One region of the Sphingomonas sp. AAP5 genome, then DNA from elsewhere that is predicted to be linked to it. Evidence: predicted binding sites of a transcription regulator. Region 1 holds the regulator's gene; each other region holds the start of a gene.
The links. Region 1 encodes LexA, which represses DNA repair genes until DNA is damaged. Its sites were predicted from a motif close to GTTCCNCNCTTGTTCT; they were not measured.
Positions count from the first base shown of each region.

Region 1 (4,826 bases):
AAACCGGTCGGCGACGGCGCGAACCGCGTGACGACCTTGGTGTCGGATGCGCCGGCGGCGGGGGCCGCGGCGGGGTCAGATATTGCGCTCAATCGCGCATGCTCCCAGACTAGAGATTGGATGGCCGGATCAGCCTTGAGCGCCTCTAGCACGCACCTTCCTGCGCTTCAAATCGGCGTGCCGCGGGGGTGGTTTGGCGTCGGCGATCGACTCGAGAGCTGGCTCGAGGCCGAGCGCGATCAATTGCCGCTGTGGTTGCCGGTGGCGCTCGGCGCGGGGATCGCGCTGTGGTTCGTGCTGCCCGATCCGGCGGCATGGGAAGCGGCTGGTCTGGTGGCGCTCGCGGTGGCGCTCGCCGGGGTCGCGCTGGCGCGGCAGGGGCGTACGGCGCGGGTCGTCGCAGTTGGCGGGTTTGCGGTTGCGATCGGGCTCGGGCTGATCTGGTGGCGCGCCGAGCGCGTGGCACATGTGGTGCTCGCAGAACCGACGATCGCAACCTTCACCGCACGAGTCGAGCGGATCGAGCCGCTTGCGGCGCGCGACGTGGTGCGGTTGCGGCTGGCCCCGCTGCACGTGCTCGCGGTGCCCGCGACGCGCGGGCCGGTTCGGCCGTTGCCGACGTTGCCAGCGCATATTCGCGTCAATCTCGTCGATGCCGACGTTCCCGCGGGACTGGTGCCGGGGGCGACGCTGCGGCTCTCGGGGCGGCTGATGCCGCCGCCGCCGCCAGGCGTTCCCGGCGCGTACGACTATGCGCGGACCGCCTGGTTCGACGCGATCGGCGCGACCGGGCGTGGCTTTGCGCCGATCACGATCCTCGCTGGCGGTGGGACAGGCGGCGGCGACCTGCGGCAGCGCCTATCGCAGCATATCCAGGCGAGCGCTGGCGGGGGCGGGGTGGGGGGCATCGCCGCATCGCTCGCGACGGGGGATCAAGGCGGGATCCCGCTCGCCGACAATGAGGCGATGCGCCGATCCGGGCTCGCGCATTTGCTCTCGGTGAGCGGTCTGCATATCACCGCGGCGGTCGGCGCGGTGATGCTGCTGGTCGCGCGCTTGCTCGCGCTCAGCCCGTGGATCGCGCTGAAGACGCGCGTTCCGTTGATCGCGGCGGGCGCGGGGGCGCTCGCGGCGATCGGCTACACGCTGCTGACCGGGGCCGAGGTGCCGACGATCCGCTCGTGCGTCGCGGCGTTGCTCGTGCTGGTCGCTTTGGCGCTGGGCCGGCAGGCGCTGACGCTGCGGCTGGTCGCGGCGGGGGCGATCGTGGTGCTGTTGCTATATCCCGAGGCGCTCGCCGGACCAAGTTTTCAGCTGTCGTTCGCGGCGGTCGCGGCGATCGTCTCGCTCAACGAGCATCCGCAGTTGCGCGTGTGGTTCGGGCCGCGCGAGCAGACGCGACTGGCGCGGATCGCGCGGGAACTGGCGTCGCTGCTGCTGACCGGGATCGTCGTCGAGCTCGCTTTGCTGCCGATCGCGCTGTTCCACTTCCACAAAGCGGGGATTTACGGCGCGGTCGCCAATATCGTCGCGATCCCGCTGACGACGTTCGTGACGATGCCGTGCGAGGCGCTGGCGTTGCTGTTCGATACGGTGGGGGCGGGGCTGCCGTTCTGGTGGCTGACGGCGCGCTCGCTCGATCTGCTGTTGTGGATTGCGCACATGACCGCGGCGGTGCCGGGCTCGGTCGCGCCGCTGCCGGCGATGCCCGGCGCCGCTTACGCGCTGATGGTGGTGGGCGGATTGTGGATCGGCCTGTGGCGCACGCGCTGGCGGCGGCTAGGGGCGCTGCCGCTAGCGATCGGCTTGGCATGGGCGCTGCCGACCCCGGCGCCCGATCTGATCGTCACCGGAGACGGTCGGCACGTCGCGATCCGCACCTCGGCGGGCGACGTGGCTTTGCTGCGCGACCGGACCGGGGACTATACCGCCGACATGCTCGCCGAGAATGGCGGGATCGCTGCGCTCCCGGTATTGATGTCCGAGCAGCACGAGGCGCGCTGCAGCCGCGACCTCTGCCTGATGACGCGGACCGTCGCAGGGCGACAGTGGCGCATCCTGGCGACGCGCAGCGCGTATCATGTCCCGACGCTCGACCTCGTCGCGGCGTGTGCCGGCGCCGACATCGTGATCAGCGAGCGGCGCTTGCCGCGCCATTGCGTTCCGCAGTGGCTGCGGCTCGACCGCGAGACGCTGGCGCAAACCGGCGGCGTTGCGATCGCTTTGGCATCGCATTCGGTGCGGACCGTTCGCCATCCGGGCGACCGGCATCCGTGGATCGCGGCGCCGGAGGGCGACGCTGGTCGGCGGCGGTGGGTTGGCCGGATGCGTTGGCGCGCTCGATTGTCGGGGAGGGCTGGGGCAGCAGTAACGGACGGGAAACGATAGGGCGGGGTGGCCTTGCGGCTTCCCCCAAATACCGGAAGATCCTCGGGACGTTCCCGCATCTTGGAGCCTTCACGCCGTGGCTGACCAACCGATCAAAGGGCCCGCATCGTACTTTCCATCGATCGAGAAGACCTATGGCCGTCCGATCGCAGAGTGGCAGGCGCTGGTGCGCGAGCGTTTGCCGGAAAAACACATGGCGCTCGTCACCATGCTGAAAACCGAGCATGGCATGGGCCACGGCCACGCCAACGCGATCGTCGCTCACACCCTTGCCGAGCACAAAGACTGAGCCGCTCGATCGCTCGCCGCGCGACCCTCAAGCGCGACGGTCGATCACGCCGACCGTGGCTCAGTCGTACCGGCGCAACAGCCCGGCGAGCTTGCCCTGCACGCGCACCTGGGCTGGGGCATAACGCTGCGGATCATAGGCGCGGTTGGCCGGATCGAGCCGCACCATCGCACCTTCGCGGCGGAAGAATTTCAGCGTCGCCTCGCTCTCTTCGATCAAAGCCACGACGATCTCGCCGTCGCGCGCGACATCCTGGCGCTTGATCAGCGCATAGTCGCCATCGAGGATGCCCGCCTCGACCATCGAATCGCCCGACACCTCGAGCGCATAATGCTCGCCATTGCCGAGCAAAGCCGCGGGGACCGAGAGCATCGACGCGCCCTCGAACGCCTCGATCGGGACGCCTGCCGCGATCCGGCCGTGCAGCGGGATTTCGATCACGTCGTTGGCAGGCTGTGGTGCTGCACGCGAAGCGGCGGCGGGGGCCGCCTTGGTCGGGGTCTTGATTCCACGCTCGGGCATCTTGAGCACTTCGAGCGCCCGCGCGCGGTTGGGCAGGCGGCGGATGAACTGGCGTTCCTCGAGCGCGCTGATCAAGCGATGGACGCCCGACTTCGACTTGAGGTCGAGCGCTTCCTTCATTTCCTCGAAGGACGGCGATACCCCGGTCTCGTCGAGCCGGTCGTTGATGAAGCAAATCAACTCATGCTGCTTGCGGGTAAGCATCGCGCGGCCCTTTCGTCGGAACAGACGACGAACCTATACGGAACGAAAAATCGCCCGTCAAGCGATGCTGTCACCGTCCGGCGCAGATATCCTGCGAGTCGCTGGTCGCACTCCCCGCGATGCCGCAGAGCTTTTCGATACATGCGTCATGGTCAATGTTGGTGCCCTGCAGCCCCCCGCGAAACGCGCTGGCCAGCGCGAGCCCGACATTGTGGAAGGGTGCGCCGATCCGGCGATCGACGCGCCGCGGCGGCGGGGTGCCGTAATCGGGCGTCGGGGCGGGCGGCGGGGTGCCGATCGCGCTGACCGGGAGCGCGAGCGCGGCGACATGGCCTGCCGAAATCAGCGTGTGGAAGTGCGTGCGCACCGCTTCGGTTGCGTTCACGAGCAGCCGCCCGATCTGGGCGTCATCCGCGTCGGCCGCGGCGCCGGCGCGGGGTGCGCCATGGTCCAGCCGCCGAATTCGAGGGGGCGAATATGGCGGTGCTGGAGGACGGTCGGCGCATGATGACGCGGGTCGGCGAGGATGCGGGCGAACGTCGCCATGACGCTCATGCGCGAACGCTCGAGCACTTGCAGCAAGCTGCGACCATCCGACCATCGCAGCCCGGTGATCCTGTCGAGCGCGGTATTATGCCGCGATTGTTCGAGGATGCCGGCAAGGTCGGCCGTGACGCTCGAAAGGGTGTTCCCGCTGACATAAAGGATTTGCCGCATGCCCTTGTGTCCTTCTCGTGAGGGCCGGGGCTAGGGGGGTGTCGGCAGCCTGTCGTTGCGGTGGATCGTGTATCGGTATCGTATCCTGAATCAGGTGCGCACTGTCGTTGACGATCGCGCCGTGGTCGGCGTCGTGCAGGCCCCGGTGCAACTCGAAAGCCACAGCCAGTCGACAAAGCAGACGTGGCGGCACACCTGTCATAATCGCGTCACAATACCGACCTAGCCGCGCGGTCGGGGTCACACCGCACCACGCAGGAGCGCGGACGCGTCGCCGCGCAGGACAACAAGTCCGCTGCGGCGAACGGTGTGGGCAGCCTATTTCATCTATCGGGGGAACATCATGTCCAAGTCACACGCCGCCAAGGCGCTCCTTCTGCTCGGCACCGCGTTCGGCGCGATCGCCAGCATCGGTTCGGCCAGCGCCCAGGAAACCGCTGCGCCCGTCGCCGCGGTCGAGGCCGCGCCAGAGAGCGACAGCCTCGGCGACATCGTCGTCACCGCGCAGCGTCGCAGCGAAAATCTGCAGAAAGTGCCCGTGTCGGTCGGCGTGCTGTCGGGTGCCGATCTGCGGACCTACACTTCGGGCGGCAGCGACACGCTGCTCGAACTCGCCAACCGCGTCCCCGGGCTTTACGCCGAGACGACCACCGGCAAGATCTTCCCGCGCTTCTACATTCGCGGCCTCGGTAACATCGATTTCTAT
Region 1 covers NZ_CP037913.1:714,232-719,057, forward strand. Annotated here, with positions in the region: gene gltX (glutamate--tRNA ligase) at 1-92, opposite strand, end outside; gene E2E30_RS03250 (ComEC/Rec2 family competence protein) at 121-2,388, shown strand; gene E2E30_RS03255 (DUF4287 domain-containing protein) at 2,465-2,677, shown strand; gene lexA (transcriptional repressor LexA) at 2,738-3,403, opposite strand; gene E2E30_RS03265 (hypothetical protein) at 3,474-3,788, opposite strand; gene E2E30_RS03270 (BLUF domain-containing protein) at 3,785-4,120, opposite strand; gene E2E30_RS03275 (TonB-dependent receptor) at 4,464-4,826, shown strand, end outside.

Region 2 (4,826 bases), 850 kb from region 1:
CGTTGATGGACGGGCCGACGCTCGTCCGCCAGGTGCGCGCGCGCTATCCCGATCTGCCGATCCTGTTCATGTCGGGCTATGCCGAGGAAACGATCCGCAAGTCGATCGATCTCGACAATGTTGCCTTCCTTGCCAAGCCCTTCTCGGTCCAGGAGCTCGCCGAGGCGACGCGCGACGTGCTTCGTGCGAAATGACTTGGCGGATCGCGCTTCAGGACGCTAAAGGCACACAATGCGCGCCCAGAGTATCCTGATCGTCGAAGACGAGCCCCTTATTGCCATGATGATCGAGGATTTCCTCGATGTGCTTGGTAAATCCGTCGCGGGCTCGGCCGATACCGTGGAGGGCGCGGTCGCGATCATCGCGGATGGCGGTGTCGATGCGGCGATCCTCGATGTCAATCTGCGCGGCGGCGAGAAGAGCTTTCCGATCGCCGAAGTGCTTGCGCAAAAGGGTATCCCGTTCGTCTTCGCCACCGGCGGATCGCACGATACCGTTGCCGAGCAGTTCCGCGACCGCCCGACCTTGCCCAAGCCGTTCACGATGGACGGCGTGTCGAAGGCGCTCGATGCGTTGGGCACCGCCAGCGCGGCTTGATTGAGATTAGCCGAATAAACCCGGCTTGTTTGTGAACCGCGTGCAGACGCCATGAGTTACCCGCTCGACCTTTGATAGCGAGCGAGATCGACCCATGAGCAGCAACGATGAATCCTCCGTTTCCCGCCGGGCTGTCGTGGGCGGTGCTGCGCTCGGCGTCGCGACCGCTGCGACCGGAGCAGCCTTTGCCAAGACGCCAGGAACGCCCGCCGGGGCAGCGCCCATGGCGGGGCTCAAGGATCCGCAGAGCGGGCCCAAGCCGCCGTTCGAAAAGCAGTCGCAGCCATGGCCCGGTCTGTCCGCGAAGATGACCCCCAAGCCCGACAATGGCGAGCAGAGCTATCGCGGCTCGGGTCGTCTGCTCGGCCGCAAGGCGCTCATCACCGGCGGTGATTCGGGCATGGGTGCGGCAGCGGCGATCGCCTATGCGCGCGAAGGCGCCGACGTCGCGATCAACTATCTCCCCGCCGAGGAGGAGGATGCGCGCGCCGTGGTCGCGTTGATCCGCGAGGCGGGCCGCAAGGCGGTCGCCATCCCCGGCGATCTGCGCAGCGAGGCCTTCTGCCAGAAGCTGGTCGAGACCGCGGTCAAGGAGCTTGGCGGGCTCGACATCCTCGTCAGCAACGCCGCGCGCCAGCAGACCCGCGCCTCGATCCTCGACGTGTCGAGCGAGGATTTCGACGCGACGATGAAGACCAACATCTATGCGCCGTTCTGGATCATCAAGGCGGCGCTGCCGCATCTCAAGCCCGGCTCGGCGATCATCGGCACGACCTCCGAACAGGCGACCGACCCGTCGAAGGACCTTTACGACTATGCGATGACCAAGGCCGCGACGACCAACTACGTCCGCAGCCTGGCGAAGCAACTTGCCCCGCGCGGCATCCGCGTCAACGGCGTCGCGCCGGGTCCGATCTGGACGCCGCTCCAGGTGTCGGGCGGCGCGACGATGGAGAAGCTCGAGAGCTTCGGCAGCATGACGCCGCTCGGCCGACCCGGCCAGCCCGCCGAGCTCGCCGGAATCTACGTCCTGCTCGCCGAAAACGGCGCCAGCTACACCACCGGCCACGTCTATGGCGCGGCGGGCGGCGGCGGGATGCCATAACCTGCGGTGTTAACCTGTCCTACGACCCTCGGAAAAGCACCGTCGTTCCACACTTGTTCTCACAGAACAAATGCGATACATCGCTGTCACGCATTGAACGCATGAGGCGTTCGGTCTAGCGACGGGAGCTACCAATGGCGGTATCTTTGAAGGTCATCGACAGCAAAATGGCAGCATCCACGGACAAGGCCGCCGAAAAGGCCAAGGACGAACGCGCAAAGGCGCTCGAGGCAGCGCTCGCGCAGATCGATCGCGCGTTCGGCAAGGGCTCGGCGATGAAGCTCGGGTCGAAGCAGACGATGCAGGTCGAGGTGATCTCGACCGGCTCGCTCGGGCTCGACATCGCGCTCGGCGTCGGCGGCTTGCCGCGCGGGCGCGTGATCGAGATTTACGGTCCCGAATCGTCGGGCAAGACGACGCTCGCGCTCCACGTGATCGCGGAAGCGCAGAAGACCGGCGGCACCGCGGCGTTCGTCGACGCCGAACACGCTCTCGATCCCGTCTATGCCAAGAAGCTCGGCGTCAACATCGACGAGCTGATCGTCTCGCAGCCCGACACGGGCGAGCAGGCGCTCGAGATCGTCGACACGCTGGTGCGCTCGAACGCGATCGACGTGCTTGTCGTCGATTCGGTCGCGGCCTTGGTGCCGCGCGCTGAAATCGAGGGCGAGATGGGCGACAGCCATGTCGGCCTGCAGGCGCGCTTGATGTCGCAGAGCTTGCGGAAACTGACCGGCTCGATCAGCCGCTCGCGCTGCATGGTGATCTTCATCAACCAGCTGCGCATGAAGATCGGCGTGATGTACGGCAACCCCGAGACGACGACCGGCGGCAACGCGCTCAAGTTCTACGCCTCGGTCCGCCTCGACATCCGCCGCACCGGGCAGATCAAGGATCGCGACGAGATCATCGGCAACACGACGCGCGTCAAGGTCGTCAAGAACAAGGTCGCGCCGCCGTTCAAGCAGGTCGAATTCGACATCATGTACGGGCAGGGCGTGTCGAAGATCGGCGAGATCCTCGATCTCGGCGTCAAGGCCGGGCTGGTCGAGAAGTCGGGCGCGTGGTTCTCCTACGACAGCGTCCGCATCGGCCAGGGCCGCGAGAATTCGAAGACGTTCCTCAAGGAACATCCCGAAATGTCCGACCGGCTCGAAGCCTCGATCCGCGCGCGCACCGACAAGGTTGCCGAGGAAATGATGGTCGGCGGCGAGCCCGACGACGGGGACGAGCCCGAGATGTGAGATCCGCTTCGGGCCGCTTGGTCCGGGGCAGGGAGCGGCGGCAGGGCTCGGCCGCGTTCTTTCTAAAGGCGGCTTTGGTTGGTCGTCGCAAAACCGGGAAGGCCCGCCAGCAATGGCGGGCCTTTGCTATGGCGGGCTCGTCAAACGGCAGGCGCTTCACAGGATCAGGCGCCGATCGAAAACTACCCTATCGTCACCCCGGCCTTGTACCGGGGCCCACCCCTCCGCTCGAGCAGCGTCCGATGTCGGACCGCCCCATGACAGTCGGGTCGTCGCGACGAGGCAAGCACCGCGATGGTGCGACTTTAGTGCGACGTTCCGCGTTGCGCGTTACGATCGGTTGATCCTGTCCACCACCGGAGCGCGCGCATGACTCTCATCGTCCACCATCTCAACAACTCGCGCTCGCAACGCATCCTGTGGATGCTCGAGGAGCTCGGGCTGCCCTATGAGATCAAGCGCTACCAGCGCGACGCCAAGACGATGCTCGCCCCGCCCGAGCTGAAGCGCGTCCATCCGCTCGGCAAGTCGCCGATCCTCGAAGACACCGCCGCTGGGCAGACGCTGGTCGAGACCGGCGCGATCATCGACTATCTGGTCGAATATGCCGATGGGAGACTGGGCCCGCCCGCGCACCGCGACGATGTGCTGCGCTATCGCCAGTTCCTGCATTACGCCGAAGGCTCGGTGATGCCGCCGTTGCTGTTGCTGCTCGTGCTCAATCGCATCCCCGTGATCGGCGCAACCGCCGCGAAGCGGGTTCAGCCGATGATCGACGTCCATCTCGATTATGTCGAATCCGAACTCGCCAAGCGGCCGTGGTTCGCGGGTGACCAGCTGACCGGCGCCGACATCATGATGAGCTTCCCGCTCGAAGCCGCAAAGAGCCGCGCCGGGCTCGACGACAGCCGCCCAGCGACGATCGCCTGGCTCGACAAGATCCATGCCCGCCCGGCCTATCAGGCAGCGCTCGAAAAGGGCGGGCCCTACGCCTACGCGTGAAGGAGCGGGCCACCCCCGTCACCCCCGGGCTCGTCCCGGGGTCCACCGTGATCCCGCTCCTGCCGTCGTAGCACGCGCGGCACGGTAGACCCCGGCACAAGGCCGGGGTGACGGCGGGAACGAATGGTGCGGTAAGCGCTAAGCCCGATGCGGCGCGTGCGGCGGTTCGATCTCCGCCGCCTGCGGCTCGCCGAGCGCGCCCTCCCACTTCGCCACCACCGTCGTTGCTACCGCATTGCCGACGACGTTGGTCGCCGAGCGGCCCATGTCGAGGAACTGGTCGACCGGCAGGATCAGCAGCAACCCTGCTTCGGGAATGCCGAACTGCCCCATCACCGCCGCGATCACGACGAGCGAGGCGCGCGGCACGCCGGCAATCCCCTTCGAGGTGATCATCAGCACGAGCAACATCACGATCTGCGTGCCGAGCGGCAGGTCGATCCCGTACACCCGCGCGATGAACAGCGTCGCAAAGGTCATGTACATCATCGACCCGTCGAGGTTGAACGAGTACCCCAGCGGCAGCACGAAGCTCGAGATCCGCCGCGGCACGCCAAAGCGGTCGAGCGCCTCGAGCGTGCGCGGATACGCCGCCTCGGACGACGCGGTCGAAAACGCCAGCAGGATCGGCTCGCGGATATAGCGCGCGAGACCGAAGGCGCGCGGCCCGATGAACACGAACGCCGCGCCGAACAGCAGCAGCCAGAGTGTCGCCAACCCCAGATAGAAGCCGCCGACGAACAACCCGAGCGACCACAAGATCCCGAGGCCGTTGACCGTGATCGTCGCGGTGATCGCCGCGAACACCGCGAACGGCGCGCAGCGCATGACGTAATCGGTGATCTGCAGCATCATCGCGGCGAGCGCCTCGGCGCCGC
Region 2 covers NZ_CP037913.1:1,559,546-1,564,371, reverse strand. Annotated here, with positions in the region: gene E2E30_RS07070 (response regulator) at 1-194, shown strand, start outside; gene E2E30_RS07065 (response regulator) at 232-597, shown strand; gene E2E30_RS07060 (SDR family oxidoreductase) at 692-1,702, shown strand; gene recA (recombinase RecA) at 1,837-2,946, shown strand; gene E2E30_RS07050 (glutathione S-transferase family protein) at 3,316-3,948, shown strand; gene E2E30_RS07045 (dicarboxylate/amino acid:cation symporter) at 4,087-4,826, opposite strand, start outside.
Region 2: recA (recombinase RecA) is a predicted target of LexA. The motif match lies at 1,747-1,762, and genes of this name have one in related genera.

Region 3 (4,826 bases), 340 kb from region 1:
TGCACATGTCCGGCAGATGCGGTGCGATCGCCGCGATCACGCCGTCGATGTTCGCCATCACGTCGGTGTTCCAGAAACGCAGCACGCTGTAGCCTTCGTCTTCGATGAAGCGCGTGCGCGCTTCGTCCGAAGTCGCGGTCTGCGCATGGGTGGCGCCGTCGATCTCGATCACCAGCCGTGCGGCGTGCGAGCAGAAATCGGCATGATACGGCCCGAGCGGCACCTGGAAGCGGAACTTCGCGTCCGGGAAGGCCGAGCGGAGCGCGCGACGCATGTGCTTTTCCGGCTCGGTGGCATTGCGGCGGAGGTCGCGCGAGCGGAACGGGGTTAGCGCGGGCAGCAGCTGGCGCGTGGTCAGGCCGTCCGCATTCCCCCTCACCCTTCCCACGCCCTGCGGGCGCGGGCCCCTTCCCTCTCCCACAAGGGGAGAGGGAGATTGCGGCTCTCCTCCCTCTCCCCTTGTGGGAGAGGGAAGGAGCGGCGCAGCCGCGGGAGGGTGAGGGGGTGTTAGTTCGCCCACCTCACTGGCACGCCAGGCACTCGTCGTAATCGGTCGTTTCGAACTCGTATTGCGGCTTCTCGATCGTGTTGTCGTTCTCGACCCCGCCGGCAAAGCCAGCGCGCTGGATGCTCTTCGAGCGCAGGTAATAGAGCGACTTCACGCCCAGCTCCCACGCGCGGAAGTGGAGCATCAGCAAGTCCCACTTCTCGACGTCGGCCGGGATGAACAGGTTGAGCGAGGTCGACTGGTCGATGAATGGCGTTCGATCGGCCTGGAGTTCGATCAGCCAGCGCTGGTCGATCTCGAAGCTCGTCTTGTAGCAATCCTTCTCGTCCTGGCTGAGGAAATCGAGATGCTGGACCGAGCCGCCCTGCTCGAGGATCGAGTTCCAGATCGCGTCCGAATTCTTCGACTTCTCGATCAGCAATTTCTCGAGATACGGATTCTTGATCGAGAACGAGCCCGACAGCGTCTTGTGCGTGTAGATGTTCGCCGGGATCGGCTCGATGCACGCCGAGGTGCCGCCGCAGATGATCGAGATCGACGCGGTCGGCGCGATCGCCATCTTGCAGCTGAAGCGCTCCATCACGCCCATGTCGGCAGCGTCGGGGCAGGGCCCGCGCTCCATCGCGAGGTGCATCGAGGCTTCGTCGACCTGGCCCTTGATGTGGCGGAACATCCGCAGGTTCCACGACTTGGCCATCGCGCCCTCGAAGGGCAGGCCGCGCGCCTGGAGGAAGCTGTGATAGCCCATCACGCCGAGGCCGACCGACCGCTCGCGCATCGCCGAGTAAGCGGCACGCTCCATGCCGGGTTCGGCGCGGTCGATGAAGTCCTGCAGGACGTTGTCGAGGAAGCGCATCACGTCCTCGATAAAGCCCTTCTCGTCCTTCCACTGGTCCCACGTCTCGAGGTTGAGCGAGGACAGGCAGCAGACGGCGGTGCGGTCGTTGCCGAGATGGTCCTTGCCGGTCGGCAGCGTGATCTCCGAGCACAGGTTCGAGGTCGAGACCTTGAGCCCCAAGTCGCGGTGATGCTTGGGCATGCCCTTGTTCACGTGATCGGCGAAGACGATGTACGGCTCGCCGGTGGCAAGCCGAGTCTCGACGAGCTTCTGGAACAGGCCGCGCGCATCGACCGTCGCGCGGACCGAGCCGTCCTTCGGGCTCGTCAAATTCCACTCTTCGCCCGCGCGCACCGCTTCCATGAAGGCGTCGGTGATCAGCACGCCGTGGTGGAGGTTGAGCGCCTTGCGATTGAAATCGCCCGAGGGCTTACGGATTTCGAGGAATTCCTCGATCTCGGGATGCGAGATGTCGAGATAGCAGGCGGCCGACCCTCGGCGCAGCGAGCCTTGCGAGATGGCGAGCGTCAGCGAATCCATCACGCGGACGAAGGGGATGATGCCGCTGGTCTTGCCGTTGAGGCCGACCGGCTCGCCGATGCCGCGGACATTGCCCCAATAGGTACCGATGCCGCCGCCGCGCGACGCGAGCCAGACATTCTCGTTCCAGGTGTCGACGATGCCGCCGAGGCTGTCGGGGACCGAATTGAGGAAGCACGAGATCGGCAGTCCGCGCCCGGTGCCGCCGTTCGAGAGGACGGGGGTCGCGGGCATGAACCACAGCTTCGAGATATAGCCGTAGAGCCGCTGGGCGTGTGCGCCGTCATCGGCATAGGCCGAGGCAACGCGCACGAACAGATCCTGGAAGGTCTCGCCCGGGAGCAGATAGCGATCGCGCAGCGTGTCCTTGCCGAAATCGGTCAGCAGCGCATCGCGCGAATGATCGACCTCGACCGGATAGAGCTGGACGTGGATCTCCTTCGAATCGCCCCGCGCGGCGAGCTTGCGATCGGCGGTGCCGCGACCGTCCTTGGCGGCGTCGTCGGCGGGTGCCGCAGCGGCGGCGAGCGCCTCGATCATATCGGTGGCCATGTCGGTACTCACTTCCCCGGTATCCCGAAAATCCATGTTTCGCGTCCCTGTAAACTCGTTCAAAATCGTGTCGACCGGGACCGCCTCTGTTCCCGATCCGTTCGAATCGGGAAGCGAGCTCCCAGCATAGCATTCCGTGGGCAAACGCGAGAACAAAAACAGACCGTCCCGCGCTACAATCGCAGTCCAGATCATTACCGCAATATAGGGTTGCGGCGTCTGATTCACTAGCTCTTGGGTTCGCCCCCGAACTCAACCCCTACAGATTGTGCCGGATCGCGCGGAGACACAAGACGGTAAATGACAGATTGGGGACTCGGTTCGTCGCTAATCCGCGACGCTTGGCGGATGACCGGGCGAAGCCTCATCACGCGACGCGCGGTCAAAGCTGGCTTCGCTCAAACGCAAGAGACCGAAGCGGGAACGTGACAATATTTTCACGCCTCGGAGAAAAGCGTCGTCGGCAGCGTAACGATCGCATCGAGACCACCGAGCGCCGCTGCATCGAGCACCAGCGAGCCCCCATAGAGCGTCGCGAGTTCGTGTGCGATCGACAGGCCGAAGCCGTGGCCATCGCCGCGTTCATCGAGTCGCTGCCCGGCGGTGAGCGCGGCGGCGCGGGCCGCGGGCGCAATGCCCTGGCCGTCATCGGCGATGCTCAGGCGGATGAAGCGCGGGTCGGATGCGGGGGCGGCGTCGATCGTGATTCGCGCGGCGGCGAAGCGCCACGCATTGTCGAGCAGATTGCCGATCAGCTCGTCGAGATCCTGCCGGTCGACCGCGACGCTGAGCGCGGGATCGATCGTCGCGCTCGCGCTGACGCCGCGATCGGCGTGGATCCGCGACAGCGCGGTGGTCAGGTCGGCGACGACGGGGGCGAGCGGGGTTGCGAAGCGCAAGCCGCTCCCCGGCGTCGCGGCGCGCGCGCGGCCGAGATGGTGGCGCACCGCCTGGTCGATCCGCGCGACCTGCGCGGCGAGCGTGCCGTCGGGATCGTGCGGCGGCAGCGCGAGCGCGAGTGTGGCGAGCGGCGTCTTGAGGCCGTGCGCGAGATTGGCGACGTGCGCGCGGGCATTGGCGAGCGCGGTCGCATTTTCGTCGAGCAGCGCGTTGATCTCGCGCGCGAGCGGGGCGAGTTCGGTCGGCTGGTCCTCGGGCAGAGCGCGCGCGGTTCCGGCGCGGATCGCGGCGAGGCCGGTGCGCATCGTCTTCAAGGGGCGCAGGCCGATGCGGAGCTGGATCAGCGTCGCCGCCGCCAGCGCGACGCCGAGCAGCAGCAGCGAGCCGAGCAGCGGTGCCATCGCCGCGCGGAGCGGGCGGTCGACGATCGCGCGCGGGGCGGAGGCGGTGATCCGCACCGCGCCTGCGGGGGTGGCGAGCGTCAGGCTGCGCGCATGGCGCATGCCGTCCTCGCCATGCCAGTCGAGTGCTTGCGTGCCGTCGCGGTCGCGCGGGCCGTCGCCGTGTGCGCGTCGGCCATCGGGCGGGGGCGGCGGGCCGATCAGCGCTGACTCGGCGGATGAGGGAGCGGAGGGCGCTGGCAGGGAAAGCGGCGGCAAAGCGGGCGGCGGTGCGCGCCGCGGGCCGCGCGCTTGCAGCGCGGTGAGGGCGGGCGCGGCGGGCGAGGTGATCGTGCGGCCCGGCGCATCGATCCGCCAGCCCCAGCCGCCTTGCGGATCGTCATAGGGCGCGGCGAGGACGAGCCGCGCGCGGTCGATGCTGCCGTCGGGGCGGACGGCTTGCTCGAGCACCGCGATCTGCGCGTCGAGCCGGTCGTCCAGCCCGTGCATCACGAAGCGATCGAGCACCGCGCCGATCGTCACCGCGGCAAAGGCGAGCGCGGCGAGCGTCGCGACGAGCGCGGTGACGAGCAGGCGTCCGTAGAGCGAGCGGGGGAGGAGGGTCATGTCAGCCCTTTCGTCACCCCGGCCTTGTGTCGGGGCCCACCGTCCAACACCGGCTGCCGCGCGAGGGGCGAAGTGGACCCCGGCACAAGGCCAGGGTGACGGAAGAGGGCAGGGCCGCTCACCCCTCCACCACGCGATAGCCGCGTCCGCGGACGGTCTCGATCGCCTCGGCGCCAATCTTCTTGCGCAGCCGCCCGATGATCACTTCGAGCGAGTTCGAATCGGGATCCGAATCGCCTTCATAGACATGGTCGAGCAAATACAGCCGCTCGACGACCACGCCCTTCCTTAGCATCAGCGCCGAGAGCACGCGCCACTCGAGCGCGGTGAGCCGTAGCGGGAGGCCGTCGAGCTCGACCTGGCCAGTCAGCGAATCGAAGGCGACGCGCCCGCACACGATCCGCGCCGCGGCATTGCCCGTCGCGCGGCGGACCAGCGCGCGCAGGCGCATGACGAGTTCCTCGACGCGGAACGGCTTGGT
Region 3 covers NZ_CP037913.1:370,031-374,856, forward strand. Annotated here, with positions in the region: gene E2E30_RS01685 (endonuclease domain-containing protein) at 1-274, opposite strand, end outside; gene E2E30_RS01690 (ribonucleoside-diphosphate reductase subunit alpha) at 522-2,474, opposite strand; gene E2E30_RS01695 (sensor histidine kinase) at 2,876-4,345, opposite strand; gene E2E30_RS01700 (response regulator) at 4,464-4,826, opposite strand, start outside.
Region 3: E2E30_RS01690 (ribonucleoside-diphosphate reductase subunit alpha) is a predicted target of LexA. The motif match lies at 2,588-2,603, and genes of this name have one in related genera.

Region 4 (4,826 bases), 1.3 Mb from region 1:
AGCCCTGACTTCAGTCGAAGCGGACCGGTCTTGCTGGCTGCCATCAACGTCAGGAGGTGCAAAGTCGAGCTGCTGCTGAGGACCTCACCGCGCTGGAGCCGGGCAAGCCCGAGGGTAACGCCGTTGGCGGACGCGCCATCATACGGAGCGGCAAGATATCTGTTGAGAGCCCTGCTGCGGGCTTCGACACTCATTTTCGAGCGTGCTTGCAGGAAGCCCCAGCCGCCGGCCCATTCGGGCTTCCAGTCGAGACCTGCGGTCTTTGCCTGGAGAAGCCACTCGCCGGGACCAAAACCTACCCCGGCGATCCCCTTTTGCATCAACATGCGCCGGATTGCGGGCGGGCCCCCGATTTTCCAAAGCAGCACGTCGTTGCAGGTGTTGTCGCTGCGTGTCATCGCGCCCTCGAGCAAGGCGGCAATCGTGGTCCTGTATCCGTCTGTTCCTACCAGTGGGAGGATGGGTTGGTGGAAGACGGTCAGGTCCGATCGGCGGACGGTGACGATGTCTGATAACGTCAGCCTGCCCCGATCAACCGCGTCCATCACTGCGATCGCCACCCAGAGCTTGCTCACGCTCTGCTGGGGCAACAAGCGGTCGGCATTATAGCCAACGATCCATCCTTCCGTTACGTCGCGAACGGCGATCCCGACCTGCCCCGGAAATCCCGAGCCGAGCGCTTGCACCGCATTGAGCAGGTCGGCTGGCGGTTGGTCGCGGCGCTTGCCCGGCAACCGGCACCGCCGAACCGGTGCCGTGCGCGATCCTCGAGGACGGCGATGACGCCGCCGCGATCGAGGCTTCGCTGATCGAAAATCTCGCGCGGCTCGATCCCGACGAGGTCACCCAATGGGCGACCTTCACGCGGCTGGTGCGCGAAGGGCGCAGCATCGAAGATATCGCCACGACCTTTGGCTTGCCCGATCTGGCGGTGCGCCGCACGCTTGCGCTCGGCAATCTGCTGCCACGGATCCGCGCGCTCTACGCGCGCGGCGAGATCGACCGTACCACCGTGCGCCACCTCACGCTCGCCAGCAAGAGCCAGCAAAAGGCGTGGCTGGCGCTCGTGGACGATCCCGAGCAGCGCCCCCCTGCTGGCCATCAATTGAAGGCGTGGCTGTTCGGCGGGGAGTCGATCGCGGTGTCGCGTGCGCTGTTCGACGTGACGACCTATGGCGGCGCAATCGTCGCCGACCTGTTCGGCGAGGACCGCTATTTTGCGGATACCGATGCGTTCTGGACCGCGCAGAACACCGAAATCGAGGCGCGGCGTGTGGCGTATCTGGAAGCGGGCTGGGCCGATGTCATGATTGTGCCCCCGACCGAGCAATTCGCGTCGTGGGAGTATGACAAGGCCCCCAAGCGCAAGGGCGGGCGTATCTATGTCGATGTCCGCGCCAGCGGCGAGGTGGTGTTCCACGAAGGCTATATCAGCCGCAAGGACGCCGCCCGGATCGCCAAGGGGGACAACAACAGCCCGGGCAAGGCGCCGCCGCGTCCCGAACTGACCACCAAGCTGCAGACCTATATCGATCTGCATCGCCACGCCGCCGTTCGCGCCGCGCTGACCGGCGCGCCGCACGTGGCGCTGCGCCTCCTGGTCGCGCACGCCATTCGGGGATCGCATCTGTGGAGCGTGCGGATCGAGCCGCAGACCTCGCGCAGCGACGCCATCGCCGAGAGCGTCGAGAACAGCACGAGCGAGGCCGCGTTCGACGCACGCCGCCGGGCCGTGCTCGATCTGCTCGGTTTTTCACCCGACGATCCGACCGTGATCGGTGGCAGTCCCTATCCTTACGATGCCGCGGGAGATCGTCTCTCGGCCGTTTTTCTACGCTTGCTCGACCTGCCTGACGCCGCCGTGTTCGACGTGATCGCGGTGGTGATGGGCGAAAGTCTGGCGGCAGGTAGCGCCGCCGTCGAGGCGGTTGGGCTGCAGCTTGGCGTGCGGATGGAGGATTATTGGCACGCCGACCCGATCTTTCTCGACTTGATCCGCGACCGCGAGGTGCTGCTCTCGCTCGTCGCCGAGGTGGCGGGACCGATGATTGCCGACGCCAATGCGGGCGAAATGGGCAAGACGCTGCGCCAGATCGTCGCCGACCATCTGGCAGGGGCGGGTGGCCGCACTGTCTGCGAAGATTGGGTACCACGCTGGATGACCTTCCCGCCGTCCGCCTATACCGGGCGCGGCGGCGTGGGCACCGTCAAGGCACATGCGCTGGTCGAAGCGGCGCGCCCCGCCGACCCGCCTCCTGAGCCCGGCGGCGCGTCCGCAGGGCCGGACCCCGACACCGATAGCGGTGCGCAGGCGCTGGTCGCGTGATCTGTTGGGACGGCGGCGGTGCCGCCGTCCCGCTTTTCCAGAGCGGGTTGAAATTCGGCCCCGCGGCTCGCGCCTCCGGCGCTCGCCGCGGGGTTTCTGTTGCAGGGCTGGTTCGAGAATCACTGGATCAGCCCCGCCCGGCGCGCTTAAGACTGCCGCATGGGGACAGACATCGATCACCGCGACCACGAAACCTGGCTGATCGACGCCGCGCATGCGGTGATCGAAAAGCGCTGCGCACAGGGCGATGACGCGCTCTCCCCGCGCGAGCGGCTGATCCATCGCTTCTGGGTGGTCGACTATGCGATGCGCAACGCCGGCGATCTCGCGACCGCGCATGACCTCGCCCCGCGCTTTCGCGAAGACGGGCTTTTGGCCGCGCACGCGCTCGATCTTGCGCACGCGCACGCCGCCTTCACGATGTCCGAAGGCGAATTGGAACGCCGGTTCTTCGACCTGTTCGAGGACGTCGTGCGCGAAGTGCGCAGCGTCTCCCCTGCGCCAGCGAAGGTTTGACGCGCGCCTGGCCGCGGCTACCACCGAGTCCGTCAGCTTAAAGCGGCAGCCTGAGTTGATCGGCATGGGCGGTGCGGTCCTGCTCGAACACCTGTTCGAGGATCGACTGCGCCAGCGCGTCCGCCGCGCGCTCGCGCATCCGCGCGTCGGGCATCGTGATCCCCACTCTGGCCCAACCGGGCGCCGATAGAATGGCCGAACTGAGATCGGCGGGGGCGGGTTGGGGGGCGAGTCTCGACATAACGGGACAGTAGAACGAAAGAAGAACGTACATCAATCCGGTTTCCGCATGGTCTGTCCACGGGAGGCTGGCCATGCGCTCCCGGTGAACCCGGATTACGCTGGCTCGCAGGATGACGCGGCAGGCTAAACAGGATGGATGCGATGGCGCGGTCGGAGGATTTGGGTGCGTTTGCGCGGTCACGCGATAGCCCGAAACCGCGGCGACGGATCGCTAGGCTCCCGCATACCGCCCCCATCGGCGCTGCGGTCTGCCGCGTCCTTCCACCCATTGCCATCGCTGGCGGCGCGGTGACGAGCGGGGCAGAGCGTCCTTGTCTTGCGGATCGGGGCATAGCCGATCGTGCGGTCGACGCTCTCCTGCGGCGTGTGCGCGCCCCGTTCCGGCTCCTCGGGCGCATGACCTGGGCCGGCCGCGACCCCTGCGAAACCATCGCCTCCGGCGTATTTCCCCGCCCGTGTGCCACGGGCTCCTCGCGCCCGCTTGCGCTCTCAAATACGCCTTCGGCTCCGGTCCTCCGCTGCGCTGCGGCCGTGCCGGTGCGCAGGGGTCGCTTGGTCCGGCCCTTAGGTCCGCCCATCGCCCGGAAACGGTTCGGGGCGACACTCGAAGGAGACTTTCAATGCCTGCAATCGGTTATGTCACCCGCGACGGCAACGGCTTCAAGGGCCAGCTCCGCACCCTCTCGATCCGCACCGACGTCGAGATCCTGCCCAACGGCCGCAAGGCCAACGACGTCCAGCCCGACTACCGCGTGATGGCGGGCGGGGCCGAGGTCGGGGCCGGCTGGATCCGCCGCAGCGAGAGTTCGGGCAACGACTATGTGTCGCTCAGCCTCGCCGCTCCGGAATTCGGTCCGCGCCGCCTCTACGCCAATCTCGGGCGCGCCGCCGGCCAGGACGATGACGACACCTACGCCATCATTTGGAACCCCGCCGACTGAACCGCATCGCCCCCGCGTCGCATCGGCGCGGGGGCCTTGCCGCATTTTTGGGGGCCGTTCTTCGTCTCTTGATGCCGTGCTTCCGGCACACCTCGTGGCACGCGCGGCGCGGCTACCCGTCGCAACATCTGTGGAGGGCTCGTCTCGGATCGTCCGAGTATGGCGGGCGCCGGCACGTCTCTCAAGGCCGGCGGCCCCTCCAATTTTGCTGTGAAGCGGAGGCTGCTGCGCAGCCGAGTCTGTTTGTACCAGCACAACAAAATCGGCTCCTCCGCCGCCGCTGCGCGGCACCTCCGCTTGCGCTCCGGTGGCCCTGACAGACGCGCCGGCACCCGCCGTCAGAGGGCTGTCCTTCACTCAAGAAGGCACAAGCAAGCGGAGGTTCTCATGACCATGGACAGCGTTATCGCGGGCTCGAACGACATCTTCCCAGCGCTGATGTCGGGGCTGGAAATCGAGTTCGGAGGCGGCGGACTGCAGGCGCTGGCGCGGCATTTCATCGAAGCGGAAAGCGCAGATTTTCACTGGGAGGCGCGCAGTGGAGAGCGGTGGTTGGGCCGGTTTGAGGGCCTGGATGACGCGGGCGAGGAGCGCGATCGGGTGGCGATTATCGGCTGTCTGGACGCGCATTGGTTCGTCGCGGTAGCGATCGTGGATGGCGAGGGTGAAGTCGATCGGATTAGCGGATTGCGGCGGTTCGAGAGCGTGTGGGATGCGCAGGAAGCCTATAGCGCGGCGCGATGACCAAGGGCGAGCGGGAGCGGGGTCGGTCAGGCTTCGTTCCCGCTTGCGTCGTGCTC
Region 4 covers NZ_CP037913.1:2,038,293-2,043,118, reverse strand. Annotated here, with positions in the region: gene E2E30_RS09430 (serine hydrolase) at 1-734, opposite strand, end outside; gene E2E30_RS09425 (ParB/RepB/Spo0J family partition protein) at 752-2,326, shown strand; gene E2E30_RS09420 (hypothetical protein) at 2,486-2,842, shown strand; gene E2E30_RS09415 (DUF6771 family protein) at 2,880-3,083, opposite strand; gene E2E30_RS09410 (DUF736 domain-containing protein) at 3,706-4,026, shown strand; gene E2E30_RS09405 (hypothetical protein) at 4,414-4,770, shown strand.
Region 4: E2E30_RS09415 (DUF6771 family protein) is a predicted target of LexA. The motif match lies at 3,095-3,110, and genes of this name have one in related genera.